Regions from separate parts of the Streptomyces sp. NPDC089915 genome, predicted to be linked through region 1. Evidence: riboswitches for the same ligand, from Rfam matches in the RefSeq annotation. Region 1 holds a riboswitch; the other holds the start of a gene.
What was found. Region 1 has a riboswitch for ZMP and ZTP ahead of AB0O29_RS08770 (bifunctional 5,10-methylenetetrahydrofolate dehydrogenase/5,10-methenyltetrahydrofolate cyclohydrolase). Riboswitches for the same ligand answer to the same signal wherever they lie in the genome.

Region 1 (4,588 bases):
CCATGGCACGCGTGATCGCCTGCCGGATCCACCAGGTCGCGTACGTGGAGAACTTGAAGCCCTTGGTGTAGTCGAACTTCTCCACGGCGCGGATCAGGCCGACGTTGCCTTCCTGGATCAGGTCCAGGAAGAGCATGCCGCGGCCCGTGTAGCGCTTGGCCAGGGAGACCACGAGACGGAGGTTGGCCTCCAGCAGGTGGTTCTTGGCGCGGCGGCCGTCCTCGACGAGGATCTCCAGCTCGCGCTTGAACGCGGGCTTGTGGTCCTCCTCCTCCTCGAGCTTGTACTCGGAGAAGAGACCAGCCTCGATGCGCTTGGCGAGCTCGACCTCCTGCTCGGCGTTGAGCAGCGGCACCTTTCCGATGAGCTTGAGGTAGTCCTTGACCGGGTCGGCGGTGGCGCCGGCCACCATGACGGTCTGCGCCGGGGCGTCGTCCTCGTCGTCGTCCGACAGCACGAAGCCCTGGCCGCCGGCCTTGGGCGCCTCCTCCTCGGGCTCCTCGGCGAGGTCCTCGACCGCCCAGTCCTCGCCCTCGACGGCCGGGTTCTCGGCGTCGTCGGCGTCCTTGGCGGTGGTCTTCTTCGCGGCGGTCTTCTTGGTGGCCGTGGCCTTCTTGGCCGCGGTCTTCTTGACCGTGCGCTTCTTGGGCTCGGCGCCGGCCTCGGCCGACACCTCCTCCGCGGCGGCGGCCGACGGAGCGGATATCGCCGCGGCGGTGGCCGGGGCGGCGGCCGAAGCCTTGCGCGCGCCGATGGGGCGCGGCGCGGCGGCCGCCTTCTTCGTCACGGTGCGGGCCGGGGCGGCGGCTGCCTTGCGGGGCTTCTTGGCAGCGGTCTTCGTGGCGGGGGCGGCGCTGACGTGGAGGGCGACACCCTCCTCGTCCAGGACCTGGTTCAGGCTGCGCAGGACCCGCTTCCACTGGTCCACCGGGATGCGGCCGGCCTCGAAGGCCCGGCGCACATCGTCACCGTTGATGTGACCCTGCTCGCGGCCGCGCTCGACGAGCGCGACGAGGGCCTCCGATTCGGCGATCTCCGGAGGGAACGTACGGGACGGGCTGAGCGACACAAGGAGCCTCTCGTTGCGAACAGATAGGGGGTGGGCGGGAATCATCGCGCGGACTCGGGAAACAGTCCCCAGGGGGGCTGTATTCCGGGGCCGCGCGAGGACACCTGTCGGTTCATCGCCTGCCCGAGTCGATTCGTTACGCGCTGAATTGAGTGACCTGCGCCACGCTGTGTCCGGGCAACCGATCCGGCGGGGCCGCGTCCGTGCCGGAACCGTGCCGGATCCGTCCCGTACGCCCCTCCCCGCGTCAGCCCGGTTTGCGGGCTTCGATGAGGAATCGGGCGGTATGCGCGACGAACGGACCGTCGCGCTCGATCCGTTCGTGGAGCTCGCGCAGCCGGTCCCGGTACTGCCCGACCGTGAAACCGGGCACCATCCAGATCACCTTCCTCAAGAAGTAGATCACGGCTCCGATGTCGTGGAACTCCGTACGCAGCCGCTCGGAGCGCAGGTCGACCACCTCCAGGCCCGCCTTCCGGGCGTCGGCCACCGCGTCGTCGGGGTGCCGGGAGCGGCGGACCTCCTCCGGCTGCGGGCCCAGGAAGTACTCGACGAGCTCGAAGACGCTCGCCGGTCCGACCTGCTGCGAGAAGTACGTGCCGCCCGGGGTCAGCACCCGGGCGATCTCCTCCCACCAGATGGTCACGGGGTGCCGGCTGGCCACCAGCTCGAAGGCGCGGTCGCCGAAGGGCAGCGGAGGCTCGTCGGCGTCGGCGACCACCACGGCGCCCAGCGGGTGCAGCAGCCGGGTCGCCTTCTCGACGTTCGGCGGCCAGGACTCCGTCGCCGCCGTCAGCCGCGGCAGCGGGCCCGCTCCCGCCAGGACCTCGCCGCCGCCCGTCTGGATGTCCAGGGCCGAGCCGGCCCGGGCCAGACGCTCGCCCAGCAGCCGCTGGTACCCCCAGGAGGGGCGCTGCTCGGTGGCCCGGCCGTCGAGCCAGGAGAAGTCCCAGCCGTCCACCGAGACGGATTCGGCCTCGGCGACGAGATGGTCGAAAGTGCGCGTCATGTCTCGATCGTCCCAGGCCGGGCTCCGGTCATCCACCGGATAACCGGGCCGGACCGGTCGACTACAGTGGGAGCCGGGCCGTGACTGGCGTTCGGGTGGATCACCACCGGGGAGCGGCCCGGCGTACGCACCTCCCCGTACGCCGTCTGCCGCGCGCCTGGGCGATCCGTGATCCGCGATCCGCGATCCGCAGCGACGTTCAGGAGACCCCGTGACGACCGCCCCCACCGCCACCGCCCAGCTCATGGACGGCACCGCCCTGGCCCGCCGCATCTCCGAGGAGACCGCCTCCCTCGCGGCGAAGATCACCGAGCGCACCGGCACCGCGCCCTGCCTGGCCACCGTCCTGGTCGGCGAGGACCCCGCCTCCGTCACGTACGTGCGCATGAAGCAGAACCGCTGCGCCAAGGCGGGCATCACCTCCCGCCACGTGGAGCTCCCCGCAGAGACCACCACCGAGGAGCTCGTCGCCACGATCACGGCCCTCTCCGAGGACCCGGAGATCAGCGGCATCCTGCTCCAGCACCCGGTCCCGCACCACATCGACGAGCGGGCCGCCTTCGAGGCCATCGCCCCCGGCAAGGACGTCGACGGGGTCACCATGCACTCCTTCGCCGCCATGGGCTTCGGCCTGCCGGGCTTCGTCTCCTGCACCCCCGGCGGCATCATGCGCCTGCTCGCCGAGTACGAGGTGGACCTCACCGGCAAGCACGCCGTCGTGGTCGGCCGCAGCGCGATCCTGGGCAAGCCCGCCGGGATGCTGCTGCTGGAGCAGAACGCCACCGTCACCTACTGCCACTCCCGCACCAAGGACCTCTCCTCGATCGTCCGCCAGGCGGACGTGCTGGTCGCCGCCGTCGGCAAGGCCGAGTTCATCCGGGGCGAGGACATCAAGGAGGGCGCGGTCGTCCTGGACGCCGGCTACAACGAGGGCAACGTCGGCGACGTCCACTTCGAGTCGGCCGCCGCCCGCGCCTCCCTGATCACCCCGGTGCCCGGCGGCGTCGGCCCGATGACCATCGCGGTCCTGCTGGAGCAGACCGTGCACGCCGCGGCCGCCCAGGCCGGCCTGTCCCTCGCGGACCTCTGAGCCGACCCCCTTCCCGCACGGCGAGCGCCCCGGCCCTACGGCCCGGGGCGCTCGCCGCTTCCCGGGGCCGGTACGAGGCTCCCCCGGCGGGCGGCCGCCACGACGGGGGAGGCGCGGAACGCGCGGGCGAGGGCGGCCAGCGGGCGGCCGGCCAGCGCGTCGGCGGCGGCCGGGTCGGCCGGACCGGCCCCGGCCCCTCCCGCCCGTTCGGCGGCCGCCCGCTCCCGGCAGGCGGCGGCGAGCATCGCCGCGTCCGCCACCAGCGCCGCCTCCGCCGCGTCCAGCCCCTGGCGCCGCGCCGCAGCGAGGGCCGCCCGGCGCACGGGCGGATCGCACCAGCCGGCCAGGGCCAGCAGCCCGTCGGCGATCACCGACTCGCGGTGCACCAGCCGGATCCCCGGAGGCGACCACCAGGTCAGCGGCACCGTCGTCACACTGCGGGACGCGAACCCGCGCAGCGCCTTCCACAGCGGCCGCAGCCGCCGGTACTGGCTCAGGTCCCGCCAGACCGGGGACCCGCCGACCACCGGCACCACGAACCCGCACCCCACCAGCAGCGCCGCCGCCGACGCCAGCGGCGGGGCCACGTACGTGGACAGGCCGTCCCAGTCGCGGCCCGCCCAGCGGGCACCGACCGCCGCCCACTTCGCGACGAGGTACCCGAGGTCCAGCACCCCGCCGGACATGATCAGCGCCAGCCCCGTGCGCAGCGGCCGCAGCGCGGGGTCCACGCGCAGCATCCACTTCAGCGACAGCAGGCTCAGCGCGGTGCTGCCGACCGTGTGCGCCAGCAGGTAGCAGACGATCATCTCGCGGATCCACGGCGTGTTCGCGTAGTACGTGTCCAGGTCCCGCAGCCGCTCCACCGGCGCGTCCCCCAGCGCGAACAGCACCGCGATCGCCGCGGTCACCGCGGCGAAGGCCCCCACCGTCAGCCGGGTCGCCCGCCGCAGACTCGCCGCCGGACCCCCCGACCAGTGCAGGATCAGCACCACCGAGGCCCCCGAGAAGGCGGTCAGCACCCCGTACACGAGCGGGGCGGCGAAGTTGACGACGCCGGTGAGCCCGTTGACCGCCGCCAGCGACGGCGGCGCCGCGAGGAAGGTCAGCAGGCAGCCCACCCCCAGCAGCGCGCACACCGCCCGGATGATCGGCTGGTCCCAGCTCCGGCGCATGGCCGGAGCCTTGATCAGCAGGGCCAGCGCCATCACCGAGCCGGCCAGGTACAGGACCAGCCCGTACCTCACAGGGAGAGGCCGGCCGGCCCGCCGCCCCGGGCGCGGCCGTCGGCCCCGGTCCGGCGGACGGGGCGGACGGCGCCGCCCGCCGCCCCGTCGAGTCCGGCGACCGTCCGCTCGGCGGCCGTCAGCGGCGGGGCCTTCAGGGCGGCCCGCTCGGAGGACCGCAGCACCCGCCACAG
Region 2 (4,588 bases), on a different contig from region 1:
GGGTCCAGGCCGGCGGCGAGGAGCTGCGCGGCGGAGAGGCGGGTGTTCGCGCGGAGGTCCTTCGGATCCTGCGGCATGGTGATCGCGTGCAGGTCGACGACCATGTAGAACGCGTCGTGCGTCTCCTGCAGGGCGACGTACTGGCGGATCGCTCCGAGGTAGTTCCCGAGGTGGAACGAGCCGGAGGTGGGCTGGATGCCGGAGAGCGCGCGAGGACGGTCAGAAGCCATGCCGCCATTCTCTCAGGTACCGGCCCCCCGGGGGCCCCGCCCCCGGCCCCCCGCGCCTCGATCGCTGGCGGGGCTGTGGACAGCCCCGCCGGCGATGGAACTACGCGACCGGGAGGCCCGGGGCCGGGAACGCCGCCAGGAGGTCGGCCACCTCGGCGCGGATCGCGGCCAGGGCCTGCTCGTCACCCTTGGCGGCGGCGTCCACCGCGCGGGAGATCCAGTCGGCGACCGCCGGCATGTGGTCCGCGGTCAGGCCGCGGGAGGTCAGCGACGGCGTACCGATCCGGATGCCCGACGGGTCGAACGGCTTGCGCGGGTCGAACGGCACCGTGTTGTAGTTGACGACGATGCCCGCGCGGTCCAGCGCCTTCGCCGCGATCTTCCCCGCCACCCCCCGCGAGGTCAGGTCCATCAGGATCAGGTGGTTGTCCGTGCCGCCCGAGACGAGGTCGAAGCCGCGCTCCAGCAGCGCCGCCGCCAGCGCCTTCGCGTTGGCGACGACCGCGTGCGCGTACGCCGTGAAGGACGGCTGGGCCGCCTCGTGCAGGGCGACGGCGATGCCCGCCGTCGTCTGGTTGTGGGGGCCGCCCTGGAGGCCGGGGAAGACCGCCTTGTCGATGGCCTTCGCGTGCTCCTCCCTGCACATCAGCATCGCGCCGCGCGGACCGCGCAGGGTCTTGTGGGTGGTCGTGGAGACCACGTCCGCGTACGGGACCGGCGAGGGGTGGGCCCCGCCCGCGATCAGGCCCGCGATGTGCGCCACGTCCGCGACGAGGATCGAACCGGCCTCCCGCGCGATCGACGCGAACGCCTCGAAGTCGATCGTGCGGGGCAGCGCCGTGCCGCCGCAGAAGAGGATCTTCGGGCGCTCCGCCAGCGCGAGCTCGCGCACCGCGTCGTAGTCGATCAGGCCGTCCTCGGCCCGCACCCCGTACTGGACGCCCCGGAACCAGGAGCCCGTCGCCGAGACGCCCCAGCCGTGCGTCAGGTGCCCGCCCATCGGCAGGGCCATGCCCATCACGGTGTCGCCGGGCTTCGCGAAGGCCAGGTAGACGGCCAGGTTGGCCGGGGAGCCGGAGTACGGCTGGACGTTCGCGTGGTCCACCCCGAACAGGCCCTTGGCCCGCTCGATCGCGAGGGCCTCGACGCGGTCGATGTTCTGCTGGCCCTCGTAGTAGCGGCGGCCCGGGTAGCCCTCGCTGTACTTGTTCTGCAGGACCGTCCCGGAGGCCTCCAGGACGGCGGCGGAGACGTAGTTCTCGCTGGGGATCAGGCGCAGCGTCTCGGCCTGGAGGGTCTCCTCGGCGGAGACGAGCGCGGCGAGGTCGGGGTCGGTGGCGAACAGGGCGGGCTGGCGGTGCGCGGTCATCGCGGCTCCTCCGGGGTCGATGTCAGGTCTCGTCCCCGCGAGGCCCAGGCGAGCGGCCCTGTGTGCGGTAGTGCGCGCACGACTCCCCCGGAGTTGGTTCTCCGTACGCCAGTCGCCGTGCGTACCGAACACCTTAGCGGGCGCGGCACCCGGGAGGTTTCCGCGTCCACGATCCGAGCGACGATACAAAGGACGCCACCCATGTCACCCGCGTCACCAGCAGACGGACGATCGGAGACCCCGTGTCGAGAACAGCTGATGCCATCCGCTCCGCCGACGAGCACAGCGCGCACAACTACCACCCCCTCCCGGTCGTCGTGGCCTCGGCGGAGGGCGCGTGGATGACCGACGTGGAGGGGCGGCGCTACCTCGACATGCTCGCCGGGTACTCGGCGCTCAACTTCGGCCACGGCAACCGGCGTCTGATCGACGCGGCCAAGGCCCAGCTGGAGCGGGTCACCCTCACCTCCCGCGCCTTCCACCACGACCGCTTCGCCGAGTTCTGCACCGAACTCGCCGCGCTCTGCGGCAAGGAGGCGGTGCTGCCCATGAACACGGGCGCGGAGGCCGTGGAGACGGCGGTGAAGACGGCCCGCAAGTGGGGGTACGAGGTCAAGGGCGTCCCGGACGGACAGGCCAAGATCGTGGTCGCGGCCGGCAACTTCCACGGGCGGACGACGACCATCGTCAGCTTCTCCACCGACCACGACGCCCGCGACCACTTCGGCCCCTACACCCCGGGCTTCGAGATCGTCCCGTACGGGGACCTCACCGCGCTCTCCCAGGCCGTCACCGCCAACACCGTCGCCGTCCTGCTGGAGCCGATCCAGGGCGAGGCGGGCGTGCTGGTCCCGCCGCCCGGGTACCTGGCGGGCGTACGGGAGCTGACGCGCGAGCGGAACGTGCTGTTCATGGCGGACGAGATCCAGTCGGGCCTGGGCCGCACCGGGAAGACCTTCGCGTGTGAGCACGAGGGCGTCGTCCCGGACGTGTACGTCCTGGGGAAGGCGCTCGGCGGCGGTGTGGTGCCGGTCTCCGCCGTCGTCGCCGACCGCGACGTCCTCGGGGTGTTCCGGCCCGGGGAGCACGGCTCCACCTTCGGCGGGAACCCCCTGGCCTGCGCCGTCGCGCTGGAGGTGATCGCGATGCTGCGCACCGGCGAGTACCAGCAGCGGGCCACCGAGCTCGGCGACCACCTGCACCGGGAACTGAACCTGCTGGCCGGGTCCGGCGCGGTGACGGCGGTACGCGGGCGCGGGCTGTGGGCGGGCGTCGACATCGACCCGGCGCGCGGCACGGGCCGGGAGATCTCCGAGCGGCTGATGGGGCGCGGGGTCCTGGTGAAGGACACGCACGGGTCGACGATCCGGATCGCGCCGCCGCTGGTGATCTCCAAGGAGGACCTGGACTGGGGTCTGGAGCAGCTGCGGGCGGTCCTCGCCGGCTGACGGGGTCGGGGGTGCCCGGCCGGGCACCCCCTGGCGGTCAGAGGATGACGTGCGGCAGGAAGCGGGCGTACTCGTCGGTGACCGGGCCCGCCGACTCGCGGATGCCGAGTCCGGCCGCCTCCTCCTCGACCACCCAGGCGCCCAGGACCACGCGGTTGCCGTCGAAGTCGGGCAGCGGGGCCAGCGCCTGGAAGACGTACGTCTCCTCCTCGGCCGGTACGAAGGGCTCCCCGCCCGGCTCGTGGAGGGTGACGCCGGCGCCCTCGCGGCCCAGCAGGGGCTTGGCGGCGTACCCGCCGGTCTCGGCGAGCTCGCGGGGCCCGTCGAGGTAGGCGGGCAGCAGGTTCGGGTGCTCGGGGAAGAGCTCCCAGAGGATCGCCAGCAGCGCCTTGTTGGCCAGCAGCATCTTCCACAGCGGCTCGATCCAGGCGGTGGTGCCGGTCCCGCCGCCGTGGTCGTAGGTGCCGAGGACGTGCGGGCCGAACTCGTCGTCGACGAGCCACTCCCACGGGTAGAGCTTGAAGCAGCCGCGGATGAAGCGGAGCTTCTCGTCCACGAAGCGGCCGGAGAGGGCGTCCCAGCCGATGGTCTCCACGGACAGGGCGTGCGTCTCCAGCCCGGCCTGCTCGGCGGTCTCCTGGAGGTAGGCGACCGTCATCAGGTCCTCACCGAGCTCGTCCGTCTCGGAGTGGGCGAAGTGCAGCGGTCCGGGCGGCAGCAGCTCGGCCTGCCGGCGCCAGGCCTCGACGAGCCGCTCGTGCAGGGAGTTCCACTGGTCGGCGCCGGGGAAGCGCTCCTCCATCCAGAACCACTGCGGGCTGGCCGCCTCCACCAGCGAGGTGGGGGTGTCGGCGTTGTACTCCAGCAGCTTGGCGGGGCTGCCGGAGCCGTCGTAGCGCAGGTCGAAGCGGCCGTAGAGGGAGGGCTGTTCGGCGCGCCGCCGCCAGGACTCGGCGATGAGCGCGGCGACCTCGGGGTCGGTGATGCCGAGGTCGGCGAAGCGGTCGTGCTCGACGATGTGGGCGGCCGCGGCCAGGCACATGGCGTGCAGTTCCTCGACGACGTTCTCCAGCGCCTCGACCTCGGGGAGGGAGAAGGAGTAGTACGCGCTCTCGTCCCAGTAGGGGCGCAGCGAGTCGTCGGGGAAGCGGGTGAGGGGGTAGATCAGGCCCTGCTCCTCGACGGTCTTCTGCCAGTCGGGGCGGGGTTCGATGGTGTGGCGCTCCATGCGGGTCAGCCGCCGGAGGAGCTGGAGTGGCTGCCGCCGCCGATGCCGCCGCGGGTGACGGCCGACTTGTCGAAGCTGCCGCCGGACACCTTGCCGTTGCTGACGGTGCCGCCGTAGTAGTAGGCGCCGCGGCCGCCGCTCTTGCACTCCTTGGAGTTGAGGTGGTCCAGCGTGGACTTGGACGCGCAGCGCTTGTCGGGCTCGCTGCTGCTGCCGCAGGCCACGAGGGTGGCGGCGAGCAGGCCCATGCCGCCGAGGGCGACCGCGCCGGAGCGCATGCGTCGTCGGGTGGTGTCGCTGGTGTCCATGGTGT

Region 2: it holds a riboswitch for ZMP and ZTP, as region 1 does, so the genes downstream of both, glyA (serine hydroxymethyltransferase) here and AB0O29_RS08770 (bifunctional 5,10-methylenetetrahydrofolate dehydrogenase/5,10-methenyltetrahydrofolate cyclohydrolase) in region 1, are expected to answer to the same signal.

The regions. Positions count from the first base shown of each region.
Region 1 is NZ_JBFBGN010000019.1:6,171-10,758, forward strand. Features, by position in the region: gene AB0O29_RS08760 (RNA polymerase sigma factor) at 1-1,069, opposite strand, end outside; gene AB0O29_RS08765 (methyltransferase domain-containing protein) at 1,317-2,078, opposite strand; ZMP/ZTP riboswitch at 2,149-2,248, shown strand; gene AB0O29_RS08770 (bifunctional 5,10-methylenetetrahydrofolate dehydrogenase/5,10-methenyltetrahydrofolate cyclohydrolase) at 2,323-3,168, shown strand; gene AB0O29_RS08775 (MAB_1171c family putative transporter) at 3,204-4,415, opposite strand; gene AB0O29_RS08780 (pyridine nucleotide-disulfide oxidoreductase) at 4,412-4,588, opposite strand, start outside.
Region 2 is NZ_JBFBGN010000087.1:922-5,509, reverse strand. Features, by position in the region: gene trpS (tryptophan--tRNA ligase) at 1-230, opposite strand, end outside; gene glyA (serine hydroxymethyltransferase) at 331-1,599, opposite strand; ZMP/ZTP riboswitch at 1,635-1,725, opposite strand; gene rocD (ornithine--oxo-acid transaminase) at 1,842-3,047, shown strand; gene AB0O29_RS23750 (glutathionylspermidine synthase family protein) at 3,085-4,275, opposite strand; gene AB0O29_RS23745 (hypothetical protein) at 4,281-4,583, opposite strand.